DNA from 2 places in the Peribacillus sp. FSL K6-1552 genome. Region 2 is predicted to be linked to the other one. Evidence: riboswitches for the same ligand, from Rfam matches in the RefSeq annotation. Region 2 holds a riboswitch; the other holds the start of a gene.
What was found. A riboswitch is a leader RNA that binds a small molecule or an ion and turns the genes downstream of it on or off. The one in region 2 is predicted to bind S-adenosylmethionine.

Region 1 (6,013 bases), 2.3 Mb from region 2:
TTTGAGCTGAAGTCTTTCGCCCACTTCTTCCCAATATAATGGTGTAGCAACACCAGCAAACGGATTACCGCGCGGGGAATAAGGGACAATAATGGTTTTCCCTTCACTATGCTGTACAAAGTCAAGGTAGAGTCGATTTTGCCGATTTTTCTTCAATCGTTCCATTGTAAAATCATCTGGGTAAGAGCTTATTAAGTAATCACCGAGAAAATCGGTGAACATACGTGTTTCTTGATAGGAAAAGATGTCTTCCGGTAGTGGAATATGAATTTGCAGCCCTTTGTTTCCGGAAGTTTTTACAAATGCTTTGATATTTAAAGAATCCATTACCTTCTTTATTTCAAGTGCAGCTTTAATTGCTAAAGAAAAAAATTCAATCGAGGGTGGGTCTAAATCCAGGACGAGTTCATCAGGTATTACTTTTCCCGCTTTCTGAAATGGAGTATGAAACTCTAGGGCAAGTTGGTTGCCAAACCACAGCAATGTTTCAATATCATTACACAACATATACTCAATATCCTCATCCCAGAACGTTTTAATAGATGCAGGCGCATAATCTGGTTTGTTTTTTTGGAAAAATTTTTCATTGTCCATAGATCCATGAGGATAACGAATCGTTGTTAGCAGTTTATCCTTTAAAAAGGGTAAGAAAAATGCAGAAACCTCTCGTAAATATTGAAGGTATTCAACTTTTATCACCTGTTTGTCATCGATTATCCAAAGTGGTTTATCCCGGGAAGATATTTTTATTGAATCTGGAAATGTAAATTGGCTGATTACGAATTTTTCCCAAGTACATTCATTGGGGGATGTCTGTAAAAGCCATTGTGAAAACTGAGGTTCACGTAATTCATTTTCCTCGTATACATGTAAAAATTGAACTTCAATACAAATGGACGGATGTATATAAAAGAATTGTTCGTCTTCTTCTGAAGCATTTTGTTTTATCAGTTCGTGTAAGATACTTTTATCGTGAGCGCTAAGCCCATTTTTGACACTACCAATTTTCGTGATTTCATTACCTTTATATACTGCGAGGGAAACATATCCGTTTTCTTTATTCAAAGCTGTGATGAAGCAGGAAACAGCCCTCCAATTTTTCACTTTGATCCAGGAAGTGGAACGTTTTCCTTCTTGCCAAGTACTTTGAATTTCCTTGGCGACGATCCCTTCTCCATCTAAGAGGATGACTTTATTTATTGCCTTATCTAAATCGACATAACTCTCAATCAATTGAATTAAAGCCTTATCATTTGGATTAGGAGGCATAGGCAATTCAAGTATTTCTCCAAGGTTTTTAATCATTTTCCTTCGTTCTGACATTGAATTAGTGGTAAGGTCATTTCCGTTGATCCTAAGCAGATCAAACACGATAAACCGGCATGGAGTAAAATTAGCTTTTTCAGAAATCAGGGATTGTTTCCGCAGGCGGCCACGCCATTGTACCTCAAAAAAGTCTGCTTTTGCTTCATTTGTGAGCCAGACTAATTCACCATCTAACTGCAGTGGTAGAAAACTTTTAAGATCTAGGTCATTAATAAATGTACTGATTTCTGGGAAAAGGGAAGATAATTCCTTCCCATTTCGACTCGTAATTTTTACCGTATGGGCATCTATTGTTAAAATGGCACGAAAACCGTCATATTTGACTTCATAACGCCAATCCGTGGATTTCGGGGCTTCGGGGTAATATGTTGGCAGCATCGGTTTCATTTTATTTGTACCTCCGCAATAAGTGATTGACATTATTTTTGCCAAAATAATGAGGTGTTAGAGTTGGCAAATGTTTTTTCGAATTATTTTAGACAAGAGGGAATAATAAGTCTGTACTTCTATTTATAAAAAGTTATGAGGTGACGAATATGCATACCATTTGGAAGGGAAGCATTTCTTTCGGTTTGGTGAACATTCCGATAAAACTTCATGCCGCAACGGAAGATAAGGACATATCCTTGCGAACGCTGCATAAGGAATGCCACTCACCAATTAAATACGAAAAAGTTTGTCCGGTCTGCCAGAAGGAAGTAGGCAAGGAAGACATTGTTCGTGCTTTTGAATATACAAAAGGAAAGTTTGTTGTATTAGAAGACAGTGAGCTAGAAGAACTTAAAAAACAAAATGAAGAAAAATCAGTGGAAATCATGGATTTTGTTAAAATTGAAGAAATAGATCCGATATATTTTAACCGAAGTTATTTTATGTCTCCAAATGATGGTGGCATAAAAGCCTATTCCCTATTGCGGCAAGCACTCAAGGAATCGAATAAGGTTGGGTTAGCAAAAATCATCATCCGTTCAAAGGAACAAATGGCAGTTATAAGGGTTGTAGATAACACCTTGTTGATGGAAACGATTCATTATCCAGATGAAGTACGCTCCGCAGCAGATGTTCCGAATATCCCTGCAAATGAAACAATTGTAAAAAAAGAAATTGATACGGCAATTTTGTTAATAGATCAATTGACGACGACTTTTGATCCGACAAAATACAATGATGATTATCGAACGGCGTTACTTGAGCTGATTGAATCAAAGAAAACAGGACAGACGACGATTACAGCCAAAACAAAAGAAACAGTGTCCAACAATGTTACCGATTTAATGGAAGCTTTACAAGCATCCATTGATCGAACGAAACCTGATAAACTGGAAGGGAAAAAAACGACGACCCGGAAAAAAGCGGCACCGAAAAAAAAGAAACAAGCGTAAAAAAAGAAGCTGAGTGGAAGACGAACCAATGTCTCTCAGCTTCTTTTTTTTTTATCAGAAGGGAAACAAAGTGAATGCAGTGGTTAAAGAGGTACACATAGCTGAACAATTTAAACGGAATACATATTAATTAAGTTTGTGTTTTGTAAAGATAATTGGGTTGCCCGTGGAGATATTTGTAGGACTAATCTATGCGGTAGAGGAAGAATGTGAATTAAAACCCTTGGTTTTTTAGTAAGAAAAACGGAATGGTTCTTTTTGACAGAGAAGAAGCTGTGAATTTAAAAAGAAAAGGTAGTGTTTTAGGCTGATGTGTTTTAAAGGAGTGATTCTGAGCAGAGCAAAATATTATTTTGAAGATGATAGTGTCATTCAGTAAGGCGATATATGGCTGATCTTTATTGTAGGGATTGAGTAGTGGATTTGAAGAAGGCAAAAAAATTCGCTCCCTGAAGAGCGACAATGAGGAAATTAATCGTGAAATCAACATATAGGCGACCGATTTTGTTTTTCGACTATATATTGTGTTCATATTCTACCATATTTAATTCTGAAATAGCAACCAAATTACCGAAACTATAGTACGATTTTTCTGAAAATCAGTAATTTTCCACCATTACTCCCGGAAGTAGAAGTTTTTATCTTCTCCGAAATAGTAAAGTAATTAAAATAGATGCAGAATAAAATGAATTTTTAGTATAATGTATTCATATAAGGATGATATAAAGTAAATAGGATTGGAAGATGTTAATTGGAAAATGGAAAAATCGTGTCCCTTCAAGCCGGAAAGCCTAAACAGGAAATGTTTTCGAATGTTAAGATTTTATCAGCTATGGATAAAAAAACTTTGGATAATGTGACCGTAACAAAATCAGGAATAGTTGGAGACGGAGTAGGTAATCTAAAGTTCCATGGAGGCCCTGACCGTGCATTGTGCATTTATCCTTTTGAGCATTACTCATTTTGGAATGAAAAATTCTCTAAACAGCTTGATATCCCTGCTTTTGGTGAGAATTTAACAGTAGCTGGGATGATGGAAACTCAAACGTATATCGGTGATATCTATCAAATAGGTGGGACAATTGTTCAGATCACCCAAGGACGAATTCCTTGCTCGACTATTTCTCACTTTAACCAAGAACCTAAGTTTTTGACATCAGTGATGAAAACAAGTTTTACTGGTTATTTTGCAAAGGTCATTCAAGAAGGAGTTATTAAAAAACAAGATGAAATTGTTTTATTAGATCGACTTCAAGAAAACATCTCAGTATATTATGCAACTGAAGTGATCCTGCATAATCGAGACGGACAGGATGGAGCTCATGCTTTACTTTCTGTAGATTCGTTAGCGGAGGACTGGAAACAAAGGATATTAAAGAGAGTTTAAACTTTGAAGGATGTTTGATCTTAGTAGAAAAGAAAAAAATGACTATCAAACTATTGAAATTGACAGATTATTAATGTAAATTAAATATAAACAAATTTTGAAATGTTAAGAAAACTTTATAAATGGATCTTATCGAGAGAGGTGGAGGGACTGGCCCGAGGAAACCTCAGCAACCAGCTTAGGCAAAGGTGCTAAATCCAGCAAGCAGAGCTTGATAGATGAGGAGAATGTTTCAAAAAACCTTCTTCTTTGAGAAGGTTTTTTTTCTTTTCTCTCATACTCATAGAAAACGACAAAAACAGAATTGTTTTTGAGAGAGGGTGTACATATGGATTTTCGTAAAGAATTGAAAGAAAGAATGCTGGTTGGAGAAGGAGCAATGGGAACATTATTATACTCATATGGAATCGATCAATGTTATGAGGAATTAAACTGCACTAATCCTGATCAAATTGAATCCATTCATCGTGCCTATTTAGAAGCAGGTGCTGATATTCTACAATCGAATACTTACGGAGCTAACTTTAATAAATTGAAACGGCATGGTCTTGAAGATGAAGTAAGCCGAATTAACCGTCAGGGGGTTATCCTTGCTAAAAAAGCTGCAAAAGGCAATGCATTTGTATTTGGTACTATAGGGGCGCAGCGAAGTATCCGTAAATCGGATTTAAGCATGGAAGAAATTAAGCGAGGTTTTCGTGAGCAGCTATATAGTCTGCTTATAGAAAATCCTGATGGGATTCTCCTTGAAACATTTTATGATCTGGAAGAACTTGAAACCGTGTTGCAAATTGCTAAAAAAGAAACGGAATTGCCAATTATTGCAAATGTATCGATGCATGAATTAGGTAATCTTCAAAATGGGATCCATTTAAATGAAGCATTTCAAAAACTCGAGCAATTGGGTGCTGATGTTGTTGGTGTGAATTGCCGTCTAGGTCCACATCATATGATTCGCGCCTTGGAAGAAGTGACTTTGCCAAAGCATGCGGCTATCGCTATCTATCCAAATGCCAGCCTACCGGATTACGTGGATGGAAGACTAGTTTATAAAGCAGTGCCTGAATATTTTGGCTCAAGTGCCCTTGAGCTTCGTGAGCAGGGTGCCACGATAATCGGTGGGTGTTGTGGAACAACACCACTTCATATTCAATCTGTGAAAAATGCGATTGGGAGTTTAGTTCCAGTAGAAGAAAAAATGACGAAAGCCCGTGAAATCGAAATAATTGAAGTGAATCATAGAGAACTGGAACTACCCCTGCATGAGCAGGCCAAAACTGAAAGAACGATTCTTGTTGAACTTGATCCGCCGAAAAAATTAGGAATTGAAGGTTTTATGGCTGGTGCGGAGGCATTAAAAAATGCGGGTGTTGATTCGATTACATTAGCTGATAATTCACTTGCTTCGCCGAGGATATCTAATGAGGCGCTGGCCAATTTGTTGAAAAACCAATTAGATGTAAATCCAATGGTGCATATTACGTGCCGTGATAGGAACTTAATTGGCCTTCAGTCACATTTAATGGGGCTTCAAACGGTGGGGTTGAACGAGATTCTGATTATCACTGGTGATCCTTCAAAAATAGGGGACTTCCCAGGTGCAACTTCAGTCTATGATTTATCGTCATTTGACTTAATTAGTATGGTAAAACAATTTAATGAAGGTCTTTCCTATTCCGGTCAAAGTCTTGGTCAACGGGCAAATTTTAAAATTGCGGCTGCCTTTAACCCAAATGTGAAATATTTGAATAAGGCCGTTCAGCGGATGGAAAAGAAGATTGCTTGCGGTGCTCAGTCCTTTTTGACCCAACCGATTTATTCAGTTGATCAGATTGAAGAGGTTTATGAGGCGACAAAACATTTAGATACTCCAATTTTCGTCGGAATCATGCCGTTAACGAGCACACGAAATGCGGAA
Region 2 (11,852 bases):
TCAAGGAGTTGGCCAAATTCATTACGATAGCGCTTTGGAGGAACAATAGAGGAATTTGATTCAACAATGAAAAATCTAGCTTCCTTTGACTCTAAAACTACACGATATGTTGTGCCTATTGGAATGACAAGATAGTCACCAGGTCCGAAACTTAAATCGCCGAAAATACTTTCAATCTTGCCCGTGCCTTCATGAACAAACAACAATTCATCACCTTCACCGTTCCGATAAAAATAATCCATCTGCTTATTAGGGCGTGCAACGCCGAGAGCTACATCATCGTTAGCGAGGAAAATTTTGCGGGCTTCTAGAAAATCACCGCCTACATTTGTATTCCAGGTCCGGAAATGACGATGTATTAACGCATCTTTTTCTTCAAGTTCATAATGAACATCACGAATTTTTGCTGCTTTCTTAACTTGTGTTGGCTGATTGATATGATAAATGAGTGACTGAATACTAGAGAAACCTTTCGTGCCCATCAATTGCTCATAATATAGGCTTCCATCGTCCTTACGAAACTGAGTATGACGTTTATGTGGAATGCGGCCCATTTTAACATAATGTGTCATTGACTAAACTCCTTTTCCGTAGCTGTCATCTTATATATAGGTGCTACTTCTTCACGTTTTGCGTACCTAAAATCTTTGCCTCTGAAAGGGCCGGTAAAACTTGACCGCTTACTTCACCAAAACCAATTCGATATCCATCTCCTTGGCACCAGCCACTGATAGTCAACTTGTCTCCATCTTCAATCCAGCTTCGTTTACCGCCGCTGTTAAGTTTAAGCGGCTCTGTGCCACGCCATGAAAGTTCAAGCAGGCTGCCACGTTCTTCACGGTTAGGACCGCTGATAGTACCAGATGCATGCATGTCACCAGGGCGTAGATTACATCCAGTAATGGTATGGTGAGCCACCTGTTGAGCAATCGACCAATACAGATAGCTAAAATTTGTATTCGTAATTTTGGTTGATTGTTCTGTGTTTTCTGGTGTCAAATGAACTTCAAGGTTAATATTGAATGAGCCATCTTTTGTTTGCTGTAAGTATGGAAACGGCTCCGGTTCCTGCTGCGGCCCAGGTGTGCGAAAAGGATCTAATGCTTCTAGCGGCACAACCCAAGGAGAGATTGATGTAGCGAAATTCTTAGAATTAAATGGCCCAAGAGGCTGGTACTCCCATGCTTGAATATCACGTGCACTCCAGTCATTCACGAGAACTAGCCCGAAAACATGATCTTCAGCCTGATTAACTGGAATTGGTTCTCCAGGGCGGTTGCCAGGTCCAATAAACCAACCCATTTCAAGTTCGAAATCAAGCTGAATAGATGGACCAAATACTGGATCTGCATCTTTTGGTTTGCGCTGTCCCGAAGGGCGCCGCACCTTTGTGCCACTTGGAACGATAGAACTGGACCGTCCATGATATCCGATCGGCAAGTGTGTCCAGTTTGGCATGAGTGCATTTTCTTTTCCTCTGAACATAGTCCCCACATTGGTCGCGTGCTCTCTTGAGGCATAGAAGTCTGTATAGTCTCCTATCTTTGCAGGAAGTAGCATCTCTACATCTTTCAATGGGTGGAACGCTTTTAAACGAAGTTCTTCATCATCACGTAAATCAGGCGTGTTCGCATCCAAAAGGTATTGTAATTTCTTACGTACAGAAGTCCAGGCGGGACGGCCGAGTTCCATAAATAGATTGAGTGAAGAAGCGGAAAAGACATTCTTTTCTTCTGCACCGGTCCCTTTTAACAGCCCGGCATCGTCAATTACAGATAAATCAAGAACATATTCACCAATGGCTGTACCGGCACGCGGACCTTTGTCTTTGAATTGAAAGATACCATATGGCAAATTTTGAATCGGAAAATGTGATTCCGGTGTTGTTTCGATAAAAGAATATTTCATCGTGGTGCCTCCCCATTAAAAATAGTCAGTTCACCAAGTTCTTTACGCGGCTCATCAAAGCTACAGCTTCCGTAAGAAGCAGCGAAGACTGTGCGTGCTTTGTTGATTTGAGAAGAACTGACAGATAAACTGCGCCAAGAAAGCGTGTCTGGTGTAAACGAAAAGTGTGTTGGATCCTCATCCAACAATATGGTTTCAATGATTTTGCTGTCTATTGAATGGCAGTAGGAAAGAAGGGCTGCTGTAAATACGTTAACAAAGCCATGCATTTTTGTTTCCACTTCATTTCGATACTGGCGGATTGGATGATGCAGACCCGCTGTGAATTTTAAAGTTAGATTTCTTTTTCGGGATTCATGAATAACAATCGCTACTTGTTCGGCAGAAGGAAATAAATCCGATGTAATGCCGCCCATGCGCATTTTAATACCAATACTTTTCAAAGATTTTTGATTGATCAAGCGAATAGTATCCAATGTGTATGGAAGTTGATCAATCGTTCCTGTTATTTCACAATAAATCGGATAACTGGCTGTTTGTTTTTCGAGTTTCTCTAAGAAAGAAGAATCAACTTTTTCTGGAAGCGGAACTTCGATCACCTCAATGGTACCAGCTGTTTTATATGTTTCTAAAAAAAGGTGAATATCTCCCATAGCCGTTTCAATTTCTAGGGGTTTCGTTAAAATAACAGATAATCGAAGTGGATATTGATCATTAAATTGATCTTTATATGGTTCGAGTTCACTCAGTCGTGAAGCGGGAATAACAAATGGACCAAGCATCCAGCTGTCTGAATCATGGATATATGCATGAAAATTTGAAATTGCTTCTGGAAGCGGAAGTGCACTTGGTGGAAACAGGCCTGCATAATCAATAAGTTCGGTCATAAAATGACTGAGCGCTTCCTCTTTCCACATTCCATTTACTTTTGTTAACAACAACTTCACACCTCCTATAATAGGAGGCCATACTGGGTATTACGCCAGATGGCCGGTTTATATTAAATATTTCCACGAAGTTCCTGTTCGCGTTCAATCGATTCAAACAATGCTTTAAAGTTTCCATCGCCAAAACCAAGTGCACCTTTACGCTGAATGACTTCGATAAACATAGTTGGGCGGTCAACTAATGGTTTTGTGAAAATTTGGAGCAAGTACCCTTCATCATCACGGTCGACAAGGATATTAAGTTCTTGAAGTCGTTTCACATCTTCATCAATATCTCCTACACGATTGGCGAGGTCTGCGTAATAAGTGTCAGGAGTCTTTAAAAACTCAACACCATTTTCTTTTAGTGTGGCCACTGTAGTGATGATATCGTTTGTTAAAAGGGCAAGATGCTGAACACCTTGACCATTATAGTAATCTAGGAATTCTTGAATTTGAGATTTGCGTTTTCCTACAGCCGGTTCATTGATCGGGAACTTAATGCGTCCTGTTCCATTCATCATAACTTTTGACATTAGGGCTGAGTACTCGGTCGAAATGTTTTCATCATCAAAATGTTTCAGGACAGTAAAACCGAATACTTTTTCATAATAATTTGTCCATTCGTCCATTACTTCCACATTACCAACAAGGTGGTCAACACCGATTAAGCCTGAAGGTTGAGCTCCAAAGTTGTCCTCACGAGCTTTAAAACCTGGCAGAAATCCACCTTTATAATCGATTGGCTCAACAAGCGTGTGAATCGTATCCCCATATGTGCCTAAGATTGCTTTTCTTACTTTGCCATTTTCATCTTCTTCCACCCATGGTTCTCGAAGAGCGATGCCACCGCGTTCAATAGCACCCGCATATGTTTTTTCTAGGTCTTTTACGAGAAGGGAGATATCTTTTACTCCTTCGCCATGAGTTTTAATAAACTCAGCCACATCTGTGCTGTCTGATAGAGTACCTGTTAAAATCAATCGGATGGTGCCCTGTGCCATAACGTAAGATACACGGTCACGGGAGCCTGTTTCTAGTCCTTTATATGCTATAAGCTTGAATCCGAAAGCGTTTGCATAATAATAAGCAGCCTGCTTTGCGTTCCCAGTATAGATTTCTACGTAATGGACACTCTTAACCGGAAACAATTCCTCTTTCTTTGCTTTAGAAGATCCAACTGTTTTTTTAGTCATATTTACCGCTCCCTTATCATTTTTTTACATGAAAAAGCTGAATTTTCTTAATTTTCCGCCTGTGATAGTTCACATCATAATACATAAAAATTCACCACGCAAATATGTGTTTTACCGCGGTTGACCATCATGGTAGCAACATTTTAACGCGATAAAACATATTTGCGTTTAGGTGTACTCTTGCACATTTTTTGTATATCTACTTAAAATGTTAGCAACTAAATAAAAGGGGAATTAGATATGAAAATTAGTGTAAAGTTCTGCCCTAGTAACTTTGAAGATGAGTTGGAAACTATGAAAGATAAATTAATGGAGTGTAGCGGTCTAGAGGTTATTGAGGATAGATGCTTGTTGTATTGCGGACAATGTTTAATGCAGCCGTTTGCAGTTGTGAATGGTGTAAACATTGTCGCAAACGATCCAGTTGAACTTCTCGAAAAAATTGAACAATATGTAGCTAGGCTTAAACAAGGAGACACTGTGTGAAAAACGAGAAAATGAAATTAGTAATAATTGATTATTGCTTTTATTGACAACTATATCATTATATTGTGTTTTCCCCGAGAAACATGCGAACCTTCAGAGAGCATCCATCTATGATAAAATATATGTAAAACCCTACTACAAATGCTTATTAATTGCATTGATTGATATCTTCGCATAGTATGACGGAAAAAATTCAAGGCCTGTTCCCAAAAAGGGAGCAGGCCTTGAATTTTATGGTTTGGTGTCTTATTTCATCCAATCTGGTTTTCCGAAGCCTGCAAACTTGCTATCGATTACTTCTTCAAACTTGTCTGATTCAACTACTGATTGAATATCCTTAGCAAATTGTGCATCTACATCTTTTGTATTCACAGCAACAACATTACGATACATATCCGGCATGTTTTCTAAAACAAGGGCATCTTGGAGTTCCATTTTTGCTGCAAGAGCGAAGTTACCTGGGACCGCTGATAGGTCAACGCTGTCTGTTGCACGCGGCAATTGAGCCGATTCTAATGGTTTGAATTGAATGTTTTTTGGGTTCTTTGTTACATCTTTTTCAGATATTTTTAAGGGATCGACATCTGGCTTGACTTCAATTAAATCTTCATCTACTAGGACTTTAAGTGCACGTGCAAGGTTAACTGGATCGTTCGGTAGGGCTAGTGATGTACCATCTTTAATGTCTTTCAACGATTTATATTTGTTCGAGTATATACCCATTGGTGCTGTCGGTACAATAACAAGGTCAGAAAGCTCTAAATCATTTTCTTTAGCGAAGTTATCCATATACACTTTGTGCTGGAAAAGGTTGGCGTCGATTGAATTGTTGCCAAGCGATTTATTTGGCTGGATATAGTCAGTGAATTCAACGATTTCTATTTTGTAGCCAAGATCTTCTAGGCCTGGCTTGATGGCCTCTTTTACCATATCCGCGTAAGGGCCGGTAGTTGCTCCGATTTTCAATTCTTTTTTGTCTTCAGTTTTTGGGGAAGCATCATCGCTTCCGCAAGCTGCCAAGCCAAGGGCTAGTGCGCAAACAGATAATAAAGAAGCTATTTTTTTCATTGGAAATTCCTCCTGTAATATGTTGTATTAAATCATTGTTAAAATGACTGATTCTATCGTTTGTTTACTAAGTATGAGGCCTTGTCACCAACCATTTGAATGATTTGTACAAGGCAGATTAACACGACGATTGTCGTGATCATAACTGTGTTGTCATAACGGTAATAGCCGTACCGAATGGCCAGGTCACCAATTCCGCCCCCACCGATTGTCCCAGCCATCGCTGAGTAACCGATAAGTGAAATGGTCGTTAACGTCAACCCTTGAATGATTCCCGGTTTTGCCTCAGGAAGAAGTACATCCTTAATGATCATCCATGGAGTGGCACCTACAGCAATTGCAGCTTCAATCACACCTTTATCTATTTCGCGTAATGCCGATTCAACGATTCTGGCAAAAAAAGGTATCGCGGATACAGATAGGGAAACAGAAGCCGCTCTTGGCCCTATCGTTGATCCAGTAAGCAAATCCGTTAAAGGAAGGAGGGCGACTAAGAGAATGATAAAAGGGATTGAACGGACAATATTGACAGCGAAACCGAGAGATCGATTCACGACGTTATTTTCAAAGATTAAATTCTTGGTCGTTGTAAACAGCAATACTCCAAGAGGTAAACCAATTAGAAGGGCTACCGCAAGGGAGATTCCAACCATATAGATTGTTTCGAGAAAGGCTTTATTAAGGTCAGGTAAAATATTGACGACGGAATCAAACAGTGACATGTTTCAACACCTCCACAGAACTGGTCCGATTTGTTATATATTCCAGTGCCGATTGAACTTCAGCAGCCTCACCAATTAATTCAATGATTAAGATTCCTAATGGAACATCCTGAATATATTCAATTTTGCCGTGCAAGATATTTCCCTTTACTGAATACTTTTGTAGAGCATCGGAAAGAATCGATTCACCGGCGGTGGGCCCTTCAAATTGAATTTGAATAATCGTTCCTTTGCTTTCCTCAATTAAGTGTGAGGGAAGCTCAAAATCCAATACACTGCTGATGAATTGCTTCGTCAACTGCTGCTTTGGTTGTGAAAATATCTCATAAACAGATCCTTCTTCGATAATCCTGCCATCCTGCATGACAGCGACTCGATGGCATAGTTCTTTGACTACTTCCATTTCATGGGTAATCAATACTATAGTGATACCAAGTTCCCGACTAATCTTTTTTAATAACTGTAAAATCGCTTTTGTTGTTGTTGGATCAAGGGCAGAAGTCGCTTCATCACATAATAGTACAGTAGGGTCATTGGCTAAGGCTCGCGCTATGCCGACCCGTTGCTTTTGACCTCCGCTGAGCTGGGCCGGATAGACATCCTTTTTATCACTAAGCCCAACTATGTCCAGCAGTTCTAGAACGCGACTTTTGATGGCGCCCTTTGATTTGTGTGCGGCTTTCAAGGCGAAAGCAACATTTTCAAAAACGGTTTTGGAACTGACTAAGGAAAAGTGCTGAAATATCATACCGATTTTTTGTCGTTGTTTTCGAAGCTCTTTGCCTGATAAAGACGTTAAGTCAATCCCGTCAATAATGATATTTCCTTTTGTCGGACGTTCAAGCAAATTTAAGCAGCGTATTAATGAGCTTTTTCCGGCTCCGCTGTAGCCAACAATCCCATAAACTTCACCAGTCTGAATTGTCAAAGATACGTTATCCACTCCGACAACTCGGGTATTTTTCGATATGTATTCCTTTCGGACTGATCGGATTTCAATCATGAGCCTTCCCCCTTAAACATAAAAAACTGCCTCTATCATTCAGAAAGAGGCAGCGAAATTATTTCGTCTTATCTTTCAGAATGTAATCATTCTGCAGGAAGTAGCACCGTTCCCGATTGGGGCGGTTGCCGGACATCACAGGGCCTGTTCCCTCAGTCACTCTTGATAAGTAAATTATTATTTTGGAATATTACAAGTTTTCTAATATAATCTATATTATTTGTAAATTCACACATTGTCAATCGTTTCTGTAATTTTAGAATAACTTTCTGGTGATTTAATTAATTTTTTTAATGGTAAATCTAGAATTGGATAATCATACCTTTTGGAATCGGGGTATTGTCACCATTGATCGTTAATGGTCGTAAAGCCATACTTTTTCATGATTTTTGTAAGATAAGCTTCGTTCTTTTTAGCAGCTTGTCGATTTTTTTTAATAATTACATGAAGTTTTTGTCAGGAAAGTATTGTTTCAAAGTCTGTATCATGAATGCTTTAGCTTTTTTATCAACCAAGGTAATATTGACAGTTACTCAGCGTTAATGATTAGCCGTGAATTTTTTTATCGCCCAAACTTAAATACGGAGTACCCTTTCTTAACAACTTCCTTTTAACCAAAGCCAGATTTTTGCTGTTTCTTTTCTTAGTTGCATAATAGAATACCTTAAATCAATGACAATGGTTTCAAACAGTGCCTTGATTCTACCGGAAAATATACAACGGGTCTTTGCTAGGAAAATACTATTTGCTTGTCAAAAGTATGGAGGGATATTACATTTATTGTAATGAACAAGGGGTAAATAGGATATTAAACTATTTTTATACAATTGATGAGGAGGGAAGCCATGCTGGAGATTAAGACGATAAATGATGTGGTTTGTGTACAAGGGACCCCTGAAGGAATAAAGTCGGGGATGAGTGTATATGCTTTTTTAACAGACGGCCTATTGATTGATACGGGAGCCCAAATTTTATTGGAAGAACTTATCCCTTTCTATGAATCAGCCGACTTCGATTTAGTGGCGCTAACGCATTATCATGAGGACCATACTGGCGGTGCGGCCTGGATACAGGAACATAAAAAAGTTCCCATGTATATTCATCCGATGTCGATTGATGTTTGTGCGAAGGATGCTGAATATCCTGATTATCGCAAAGCTTTTTGGGGAAGGAGAGACGGCTTCAAAGCTGAGCCGTTGGGGAGGACTGTTCATTCCCGTACCCAAACGTGGGAGCCAATCTTTACCCCAGGTCATGCTAAGGACCATATGGTGTATTTGAATCACAGTAATGGCATGCTGTTTTCAGGTGACCTATTCGTTACCCCGAAAACGAAGCTTGTTTTACGGGAAGAATCGGTCCCTGTTATCATCGATTCCATAAATAGATTACTTCAATATGATTTTGGAGAGGTTTTTTGTTGTCATGCCGGTCATGTCCCTAATGGGAAGGAAATGTTTCAAAGTAAGCTGGACTATCTGGAAAACCTGAGTGGTGAAATTTTACGATTGCATAATCAAGGCTTGGCAGTTCATGAAATCCAGCAAATTGTTTTGCCGAATCAATATCCGCTTATCGAGATATCTGGCCACGAATGGGATTCGGAGCATATTATCACATCGATATTAAACGGAAATGTGTTGATTACAGAGGAGAATGGAGTAACATAAAAAAATGTCATCAATTAGATGTTATTGAAAATTAAAGACCTCGGAAGTTTCTTCAAAAAATGAAGGGACGCTTTTTTCTGTATAGTTCAGGCCAAAAGTAATAAGGAATTACGTGAAATAATGAAGAAAAAATAGGGGGACTATTTGGACTTATGCTTAAAAAACCATTATTAAACGCTATTGGAGACCACATTATTATTTTCTCTTTGTCGGGCGGTCTACAGGGCTTAATGATATGAACAAAAAATGCTAAAGGATAGCTTTAGTGAAACTAACGAGTGAGGGCTCCTTATAGTGCTAGAGACGTGCATCTTTGAGAGTTAATATATATTCAAGAATGTGTAGTCGATCTAGGTTAAGTCAAAAGGTAGGCATAATCCTTAATTAAGGACATGTGTCTTTTTGTTTCATATAATATAAAAAAACTATAGAAGAGACTCGTCAAAAAAGCATCTGCCTAAGAACGCAGGTGCTTTTTCAAATTAATTATTCTGTCTTAGGGTTAGTTCTTTTTTGATTTATTTCAGGTAATAAAAATTACTTTTATTATGAAATGGTCTGCCTACTGAATAATATTCAATATTATATTCAGAAATCTCATCTAAGGAATAACTATTTTTTCCGTCAAAAATAATTGGATGATTCATTAACATTTCATATTTTTCTAGGGGGAAATCTTTGAATTCATCCCAATCAGTAGCTATAAAAACCATGTCTGTATTTGTTATAGCTTCCTCTATGGATAAAGCATATTGAATCTTTTCTCCCAAAATTTGCTTTGCTTCTTCAAGTGCTAATGGATCATAAGCCGTTACCAATGCTCCCTGCATAGTTAGCTCTGAAGCTATATCAATGGCAATTGATTCACGTACGTCGTTTGTATTCGGTTTAAATGCCAATCCTAATATTGCAATCTTTTTGTCTTTTAATTTACCAAAACGTTGCTTTGCTTTATTCATTAACAAATACTTTTGTTGTTTATTTACCTTTATTACTGCTTCCAGAATTTCAAGTGATTGCCCAGCTTCAGTAGCCTGTTGAATTAGACCACGAGTGTCTTTAGGGAAGCAAGAGCCCCCGAATCCAATTCCTGCTTTTAAGAATTGGGTTCCTATTCGAAAATCTAGACCCATTCCATGTGCTACTTCTTCTATGTTGGCACCCACCTTTTCACAAAGGTTTGCCATTTCATTAATAAAACTGATCTTTGTTGCCAAAAAAGCATTTGAGCTATATTTAATCATTTCAGCACTTAATAGATCCGTAATAAAAATAGTTTCCCCGAAAGGTTTATTTATTTCTTCTATGATAGATGCTGCTTTTTCACAATCGGACCCGATAACAATCCGATCTGCAGAAAAAGTATCATAGATTGCGGAGCCCTCTCTTAAAAACTCGGGATTAGAAACAATATTTATATTAACTAATTTCTGCATCTACTAATGCTAGTTTGGGATCGCTTGTAAAAAACAATTGACCTTTATTAAGATTTTTTTTCAATAAATCCGCTAACTCTGGCTCATAAAAGGGAGATATTCCAGCTTTCATTAGTGCAATATCATTTTCATTAATGTCATAACACACAACTTGATGACCTATTTCTGCTAAAGTCACGCCGGTAACTAGTCCTACATGACCTGTTCCAACGATTGTTATGTTCTTCATATTTATTCCTCTCATTGTCGTGTTTTCCTTATATATTACTATAGTACATTTTATAATAAACATTTTTTAAGGTAAATCTTAAATTATAACCAATATTTCCTTAAATGTAAAAAGGAACGTATTAATTTTAAAAAATACATTGACGTTGATTATCATTCGCTATTATAATCTTAATTAGAAATGATATTCATTATCAATTATGATGTAAATAGACGGGGGATACTATTGTGAGAAAAAAAGAATTATCAGCTATCTTTGCTAGTTTTTTAATGGCAGGTACGGTTTTGACAGCATGCAATACTAGCGAGAAACAGGCAAGTGAGGGTGCCGAAGAGAAAAAGCAAGAACAAACAGTTAATAAAGAAGAGACAAAGAAAGAATCAGAAATAAAAGAAGTGAATTACGCACAGGTTTTCCAAGAGGCTATTACTGAGTTGGAGAAGGCTAAAGAAGGAAAAGAAGTAGACTATGTTAAAGTGACGGACCTTTATAAAAACAATCTGCAAAGCTTAGTGCAAGACAGAGATGCAGAATTCGAAGATAAATTGGATCAGCACATTACAACCGCATTACAAGCTGGTAAAGAAGGTACTATGGACAAGGTCGTTGTTAAGCAAATATTTGATAAACTAATGCAAAAAGTCTTTTATACAACGATGAAACATGATTTTACTGAAGTAGATGAAAAATGGGGTAATAAAGAAGATGTAACAAAGGAAATTGAAGAAGCGAAGGGATATTACGCAATTCTTCAATCTACAGTAGAAAAACGTGATACTGCATATGGAACAAATATGGTAGACGTGATTGCTGGTGGATTTGCTGAGATGGAGAAAGCTGTAGAAGCGGATGATCAAGTAGGATTCTCACTTGGTAAGCAAGTTGTAGATAAGACAATTATGAAAACGTTTTATCTAGCAACTGGTGCCGTTCCAAATGGCTATGCAACAAAAGTGGCAGAGGCAGCAAAGAAGGATAAGGAAGAAGCAAAAGTGGAGCAAGCAGAAGGTTGGGCATTCTATCAATCTTTATTCGGTTATTTAAATGGGCATGCTGCAGAAGAAGCAGCCTTCATTCAACAGCAATTTGATTTGCAAACGGATAGTACGAAATTGGATCCTGCTGAGGTTAATAAGGCGTTTGTTCGAGGATTCTCTAAAATTGCCCTTGATGAATATAAGGAAAGTGAAGAATTTTGGGGAGAAGAT

Region 1: it holds a riboswitch for S-adenosylmethionine, as region 2 does, so the genes downstream of both, NST21_RS16795 (bifunctional homocysteine S-methyltransferase/methylenetetrahydrofolate reductase) here and NST21_RS06035 (methionine ABC transporter ATP-binding protein) in region 2, are expected to answer to the same signal.

What each region holds. Positions count from the first base shown of each region.
Region 1 is NZ_JBBOST010000001.1:3,515,754-3,521,766, reverse strand. Features, by position in the region: gene NST21_RS16810 (DNA ligase D) at 1-1,713, opposite strand, end outside; gene ku (non-homologous end joining protein Ku) at 1,863-2,708, shown strand; gene NST21_RS16800 (MOSC domain-containing protein) at 3,460-4,095, shown strand; SAM riboswitch class I at 4,222-4,320, shown strand; gene NST21_RS16795 (bifunctional homocysteine S-methyltransferase/methylenetetrahydrofolate reductase) at 4,424-6,013, shown strand, end outside.
Region 2 is NZ_JBBOST010000001.1:1,245,425-1,257,276, forward strand. Features, by position in the region: gene NST21_RS06000 (homogentisate 1,2-dioxygenase) at 1-572, opposite strand, end outside; gene fahA (fumarylacetoacetase) at 616-1,908, opposite strand; gene NST21_RS06010 (hypothetical protein) at 1,905-2,849, opposite strand; gene hppD (4-hydroxyphenylpyruvate dioxygenase) at 2,909-4,030, opposite strand; gene NST21_RS06020 (DUF1450 domain-containing protein) at 4,271-4,516, shown strand; gene NST21_RS06025 (MetQ/NlpA family ABC transporter substrate-binding protein) at 4,763-5,584, opposite strand; gene NST21_RS06030 (methionine ABC transporter permease) at 5,638-6,306, opposite strand; gene NST21_RS06035 (methionine ABC transporter ATP-binding protein) at 6,293-7,309, opposite strand; SAM riboswitch class I at 7,375-7,481, opposite strand; gene NST21_RS06040 (MBL fold metallo-hydrolase) at 8,155-8,979, shown strand; gene NST21_RS06045 (UDP-glucose dehydrogenase family protein) at 9,498-10,415, opposite strand; gene NST21_RS06050 (hypothetical protein) at 10,399-10,644, opposite strand; gene NST21_RS06055 (hypothetical protein) at 10,914-11,852, shown strand, end outside.